Linked DNA regions of Desulfocurvus vexinensis DSM 17965. The protein of the gene in region 1 binds, or shares a complex with, the protein of each later gene. Links are inferred from orthologs where the notes say so. Each region holds a gene or a part of one and is shown on either strand. Other genes may lie near its edges.

What was found.
Region 2: the proteins of uvrB (region 1) and G495_RS0109250 are in contact, whole or in part, in a crystal structure (PDB 7EGT), measured with the Thermus thermophilus proteins. The link is inferred for Desulfocurvus vexinensis DSM 17965 from one-to-one orthologs. Residues at the interface, in WP_096411307.1 of Thermus thermophilus: Glu23, Leu25, Arg26, Asp27, Gly28, Glu29, Arg30, Phe31, Arg55, Glu326, Asp327, Phe328, Glu379, Ser382, Gln383, His398, Gly400, Arg401; in WP_096412145.1 of Thermus thermophilus: His654, Arg656, Phe657, Gln666, Asp668, Glu669, Lys680, Arg681, Leu682, Ser683, Lys685, Tyr686, Ala687.

Annotation. Positions count from the first base shown.
Region 1 is NZ_JAEX01000005.1:148,480-151,780, forward strand. What follows is about bases 144-3,133. They hold uvrB (excinuclease ABC subunit UvrB), read left to right. Parts: upstream 144-625; coding sequence 626-2,641; downstream 2,642-3,133. Other genes in these bases: G495_RS0106160 (MarR family winged helix-turn-helix transcriptional regulator), read right to left, coding at 144-493; G495_RS0106170 (potassium channel family protein), read left to right, coding at 2,641-3,133. Outside these bases: more of G495_RS0106160, read right to left, coding at 62-143; more of G495_RS0106170, read left to right, coding at 3,134-3,301. UniProt on the Escherichia coli protein: The UvrABC repair system catalyzes the recognition and processing of DNA lesions. A damage recognition complex composed of 2 UvrA and 2 UvrB subunits scans DNA for abnormalities.
Region 2 is NZ_JAEX01000011.1:46,807-50,101, reverse strand. The notes cover bases 110-3,093. They hold G495_RS0109250 (ATP-dependent helicase), read left to right. Parts: upstream 110-477; coding sequence 478-2,709; downstream 2,710-3,093. Other genes in these bases: G495_RS0109245 (protein kinase domain-containing protein), read right to left, coding at 2,923-3,093; G495_RS0109255 (alkaline phosphatase family protein), read left to right, coding at 110-396. In the rest of the region: more of G495_RS0109255, read left to right, coding at 1-109; more of G495_RS0109245, read right to left, coding at 3,094-3,295. UniProt on the Escherichia coli protein: A helicase with DNA-dependent ATPase activity. Unwinds DNA duplexes with 3'-5' polarity. Translocates on single-stranded DNA with 3'-5' polarity. Initiates unwinding more efficiently from a nicked substrate than double-stranded DNA.

The DNA.
Region 1 (3,301 bases):
GGCCCGGAAGTGCCCCTTGCTTACGCCACAACGGCGCCGCTGTGAAGCCCCGGGGCGGGCCTCAACGCAGGCTCAGATTGGCGCGCACCCGGCCCAGCAGGCCCATGAGCGCCTTGCGCTCCTCGCTGGAGAAGCCCTCCAGGGCCAGCTCGGTCAGCTCGCGGGAGATGCGTTCGTAGGCCGGGCGCAGGGCGCGGCCCTTGGGGGTCAGGGAGATGAGCGTCTTGCGCGCGTCGCCCGGCGCCTTGCGCCGCGATACGTAGCCCAGGGCTTCGAGCTTGCGCACCAGGGTGGTGACGGTGGATTTGTCGCGCCGGATGGCGGCGGCGATCTCGGCCATGGCCATGTCGCCGTTCTGGAACAGGCGGCCCAGGATGCCCGCGTGGGAGGGCCCGAGCCCCTCCAGCCCCAGGTCGGACAGTTGCCTGAGCATGTATTCGTTGGCCCGGCGCCGGATGGCCGCGACCATGCTCACGACTGTGGGATGGATCATGTTCCCATGATAGTTTGATATCAAAGCGTCCGTCAAGAGGAAATCCTGCTGCGCGCCTTGCAGGCCTCCCCGGGCGCCCCGGGCCCGGGGAAACGGTTTACCTCCGGCCCCGGGCGGCGTATGTTCGGCCCCATGCCCGCGCGCGACAACGTCTCCCACGACATTCCCTTCCGCATCCAGAGCCCCTTTGCGCCCTGCGGCGACCAGCCCCGGGCCATCGAAGAGCTGGTGACCAACCTCGGCCAGGGCGTGCACGACCAGGTGCTGCTGGGCGTCACTGGCTCGGGCAAGACCTTCACCATGGCCAAGGTGGTGGAGGCCGTGCAGCGCCCGGCCCTGGTCCTGGCGCCCAACAAGACCCTGGCCGCCCAGCTTTTCAATGAGTTCCGCCAGCTGTTCCCCGACAACGCCGTGGAATATTTCGTCAGCTATTACGACTACTACCAGCCCGAAGCCTACCTGCCGCACTCCGACCTCTACATCGAGAAGGACTCGTCCATCAACGACGAGATCGAGAAGCTGCGCCACAGCGCCACCCACGCGCTCTTGACCCGGCGTGACGTGCTCATCGTGGCCTCGGTGTCGTGCATCTACGGCCTGGGCTCGCCGGAATACTACTCGCGCATGGTCGTGCCCCTGGAGCCCGGCCAGCGCATGTCGCGCGACCGGCTGGTGGACCGGCTGGTGGAAATCCACTACGAGCGCAACGACTACGACTTCCACCGCGGCACCTTCCGCATCCGGGGCGACGTGCTGGAGCTTTTGCCCGCCTACAGCAGCCAGAAGGCCCTGCGCATCGAGTTCTTCGGTGACGAGATCGACCGCGTCACCGAGACCGACCCCGTGACCGGCGAAATCCTCGGCGCGGTGCCCAAGACGCTGATCTTCCCCGCCAGCCACTACGTGTCCGACCGCGCCAACCTCAAGCGCGCCATGGGCGATATCCGCGACGAATTGCGTGAACGCCTGGTCTGGTTCCAGGAGCGCAACATGCTCGTGGAGGCCCAGCGCCTGGACCAGCGCACCCAGCTCGACCTGGAGATGATCGACGAGCTGGGCTACTGCAACGGCATCGAGAACTATTCGCGCTTCCTGGACGGGCGCGCCCCCGGCGAGCCGCCGCATACGCTGCTGGACTACCTGCCCGACGACGCGCTGATGTTCATCGACGAATCCCACGTGGCCGTGCCGCAGATCGGGGGCATGTCCAACGGCGACCGCTCGCGCAAGACGACCCTGGTGGACTTCGGCTTCCGCCTGCCCTCGGCCCTGGACAACCGGCCCCTGACCTTCGAGGAGTTCCTGGCCCGCCAGCACCAGACGGTCTACGTTTCGGCCACCCCGGGGCCCTGGGAGCTGGAGCGCGCCCAGGGGCTGGTGGTGGAGCAGATCATCCGCCCCACCGGGCTGGTGGACCCCGAGGTGGAGGTGCGCCCCACGCGCGGCCAGGTGGACGACCTGATGGCCGAGTGCCGCGCCCGGCGCGACGCGGGCGAGCGCGTGCTGGTCACCACCCTGACCAAGCGCATGGCCGAGGACCTCACGGAATATCTCCAGAAAATGGGCGTGGCCACGCGCTACCTGCATTCGGACATCGACACCCTGGAACGCGTGGCCATCATCCAGGCCCTGCGCCAGGGCGCCTTCGACGTGCTGGTGGGCATCAACCTGCTGCGCGAGGGGCTGGACATCCCCGAAGTGACCCTGGTGGCCATTCTGGACGCGGACAAGGAAGGCTTTTTGCGCAGCACGCGCTCGCTGGTGCAGACTTTCGGGCGCGCTGCGCGCAACACCAGGGGCCGGGTCATCCTCTACGCCGACAGCGTGACCCGCTCCATGCGCGAAGCCATGGACGAGACCGCCCGGCGCCGCGCGGTGCAGGCGCAGTTCAACCAGGAGCACGGCATCACCCCGCGCACCATCCACAAGGACCTGGAAAACATCCTGGAATCGCTGTACGCCAGCCAGCAGGAGCAGCAGGCCGCCAAGGCCGCCCCGGCGGCCCCCGGCGACGCCAAGGCCCTGGCCGCGGAAATCAAGCGCCTGGAGCGCGACATGCGCGCCGCCGCCCGCGAGCTGGAATTCGAAACCGCCGCCCGCCTGCGCGATCGCATCGGCGAGCTGCGGGAACTCATGAGGGCACTGTGATGCCGAAGCCTTCCGCCGCAAGGCCCGCCGCCCGCCAACGCGCCGCCATCCGCCGCAACAGACCCGGGGGAGTCGCCTCACGGATCCTGCGGCTCCAGCGCCGCTACGGCGCCCTGTGGCCGCTGGTCACGGGGCTGTTTTCCCTGCTGGTGCTCTTCTTCGGCGGCGTCTACGGCTACATGGTCGTGGAGGGCTGGAGCTACCTCGAAAGCTTCTACATGGTGCTCATCACCCTGGCCACCGTGGGCTTCGAGGAGGTCCGGCCCCTGTCCGACCAGGGCATGGTGCTGACCAGCGTGCTCATCCTGCTCGGGGTGGGCAACTTCGCGTTTCTCATCGGCTCCTTCACGCAGATTCTCGTGGAGGGGCGCATCCAGACCGTCTGGGGGAGGCACAGATTGCAACGCTCCATCGACAAACTGCACCGCCATACCATCGTCTGCGGCTATGGCCGCATCGGCTCCATCGCCGTGCGCGAGATCGTGCGCGAGGGGCTGCCCGTGGTCTGTGTGGAGAAGGACGACGCCCTGGCCCGCAAGATGGAGGACGACGACGTGCTCTTCGTCCACGGCGACGCCACCGACGACGAGATGCTGCGCCGCGCGGGCATCGAGCGCGCCAAATCGCTCATCGCGGCCCTGTCCTCCGAGGCGGCCAACG
Region 2 (3,295 bases), on another replicon or contig:
CTGGACCCCGGGCGCATCTACCTGCACACCCGCGAACGCTTCGCCGCCGGGGGCGTGACCCCGGCCCAGGCCCCGGCCCTGGCCGCGCGCATCCGCGACGCCCTGCTGGGCCTGACCCACCGGGGCCGCCCGGTGATCCGCGCCGTGCACGACCGCGCGGCCCTCTACCCCGGGCCCATGGCCCACGCGGCGCCGGACCTGCTGGCCGAGGCGCACCCCGGCTTCAGCCTGACGGCCAAGTTCGACGCCCGGCCCGTGTTCGGCCACTACGGGCGCACCGGGGTGCACACGGCGGACGACGCTTTCTTTTACGACAGCGCCCCCGGCCCGGGCCCGGCGCCCGCCCGCCCGCGCGACGTGGGCAAACTGGTCCTGGACTTTTTCGGCGCCGCCTAGCAGACTTGGCCCCCGGCGGCACGCCAACCCCCAACCCCGCCGGGCGCGCCCCGCCGCCGCCATGCGCGCCCGCACCCCAAGATGATCGACTTCGCACGCGACCTGAATCCGGCCCAGCACGAGGCCGCCACCCACGGCGACGGCCCGGTGCTGGTCATCGCCGGGGCCGGCTCCGGCAAGACCCGCACCATCGTCTACCGCCTGGCCCACCTCGTCTCGCGCGGCACCCCGGCCGACGCCATCCTGCTGCTGACCTTCACGCGCAAGGCCGCCCAGCAGATGCAGCAGCGCGCGGCGCGCCTGCTCGGCGCCACGGGCCTGGCCGGACTCACGGGCGGCACTTTCCACGGCTTCGCCTACGCCATGCTGCGCCGCCACCCCGCCGCCCTGGGCCTGACCCAGGCCCCCACCATTCTGGACCAGGCCGACGCCGAAGGCGCCCTGCGCGACCTGCGCGACGAACTCGGCCTGGGCAAGGGCGACCGCTCCTACCCCAAGCGCAGCACCGTGCTCGGGCTGATCTCCAAGGCCCGCAACAAGGAGCGCAGCATCGCCGAGGTCATGCAGGACGAGGCCTACCACCTGCTGCGCTACGAGGACGATATCGGCCAGCTCGCCCGGGCCTACACGGGCTTCAAGCGCAAGCACGGGCTGGTGGACTACGACGACCTGCTCTTCCTGCTCGAAGAACTGCTGCGCGACCACGAGCCCGCGCGCGAGGCCGCCCGGCGCCGCTTCCGCCACGTCATGGTGGACGAATACCAGGACACCAACCTTGTGCAGGCCCGGCTGGTGCGCCTGCTCGCGGGCGAGGCGGGCAACGTCATGGCCGTGGGCGATGACGCCCAGTCCATCTACGCCTTTCGCGGCGCCAATGTGCAGAACATCCTGTCGTTCCAAACGATGTTCCCCGGGGCCCGGCTCATCCGCCTGGAGCGCAACTACCGCTCCACCCAGCCCATCCTGGACCTGACCAACGCCCTGCTGGAACAGGCCCAGCAGGGCATCCGCAAGCGGCTGTACACCGAGCGCACGGACGGCCCCAAGCCCCGGCTGGTGCGCACCCTGTCCGACCGCTCCCAGGCCCAGGCCGTGGTCGGGCGGGTCATGGAGCTGTCCGGGCGCTACCCCCTGGCGGACATCGCCGTGCTCTTCCGCGCCGGGTACCAGTCCTTCCCCGTGGAGGTGGCCCTGAACCGCCTGGGCATCAAATACCGCAAGTACGGCGGCATCCGCTTCTCCGAGGCCGCGCACATCCGCGACGCCCTGGCCTTCTTGCGCCTGGCCCAGAACCCGGCGGACCTGCCCGCCTTCAAGCACGTGCTGGAACATGTGCGCGGCGTGGGGCCCAAGTCGTGCGCCAAGCTCTACGCCGCCCTGCTGGGCGGCGATGCCAAGGCCGTGGCCAAGGCCTGCGCCAAGAACAAGGAACTGGAAGAGACCCTGCGCTTCCTGGACGGGCTGCGGGCCAGCCCGGGCGCCCCGGCGGCGCTGCTGGCCCGCGTGCTGGACTTCTTCCAGCCCGTGATGGAGAAGACCTACGCCGACGACTGGCCCCGGCGCCAGGCCGGGCTGGAGCAGCTCGGGCGCATCGCCTCGGGCTACGCGGACCTGGACGCCTTCCTGGCCGACCTGTGCCTGGAGACCCCCGACGAGGGCGCGGACGACGACGGCCAGGCCCTGACCCTGTCCACCGTGCACTCGGCCAAGGGCCTGGAATGGTCGGCGGTATGCATCATCGACCTGGTGCAGGACCGCTTCCCCTCGCGCCACGCCCTGACCCGCGCCGAAGACCTGGAAGAGGAGCGCCGCCTGCTCTACGTGGCCTGCACCCGCGCCCGCGAGGAGCTGGCCCTGTTCGTGCCCTCGGCCATCTACAGCCAGCAGAGCGGCGGCAGCGAACCGGCCCTGGACAGCCCCTTCATCAGCGCCCTGCCCCCCGGCGTCACCGAGCCCTGGCGCGAATCCTACACCGGCGGGCTGGCCCGCACCGACGGCGGGGACATGACCTACACCCCCGCCGCGCCCGCCGCGTCCCGGGGACCGCGCGCCACGGGCCCCGGCGCCGGGGCCGACACCATCCCCCCCGAGGACGGCGGCGACCAGCGCCCGGCGCCCCGGCCCGCGGCAGCCGCCCCGGCAGCCGCCCCGGCGGGCAGCCCGGCCCTGACGCCCACCCGCCTGGGCTACTGCCGCCACAAGATCTTCGGGCGCGGCAAGGTGGTGGCCGCCGTGTCCGAGGGCAAGGTACGGGTCAACTTCCCGGGCTTCGGGCTCAAGGTCATCCTGGCCGACTATCTGGAATTCGAGTAGCCGCGCGGCGGGCGCCCCGGCGCTGCGCAGGCGTGCCCGGCGGCAGGGCCCCTGGCTGCCAAGCGATGCATTGTCCGCCGCGCCCGGAAAAGGGGCTGCCCCCGCTGGCGGGGCAGCCCCTTTTTCCCGGCGCGCAAGCCCGGGCCCGGCCCTGCGCACGGCGACAGGAGCGGCCCGGCCCCGACGGGCAGGCGCAATGACTGTGGGCACGCCCTACCCGCGCACGGCGCGGGCGAAGAGGCGGCAGTCGAGGTCGTGGTGGGCGATGTGCCCCAGTTCGGCGTCGGCGCTCCAGGCGCTGTGGAAGGTCCGCCGGTCCGCCGACCACAGCCGGGCCCGGGCGGGGTCGAAGCAGGGCTCCAGGCAGTGGTCCTGCCCCCGGGCCACGGGCCGCAGCAGGGTCGTGAGTTCCGGCACCGTGGGCAGGCGCCAGTCCGCGTGGCCGCCCAGGGCCGCGCGGTTCAGGGCCGCCACGTGCTCCAGGGCCTGGGCGTAGTCCACGGCGTAGGGCGTGCCGTCGCGCTCCCAGAGCAGTCCCGACCGCTCTTCGGCCACGGTGCCGTCGCCCCGCTCGCAAAAGGCCGTG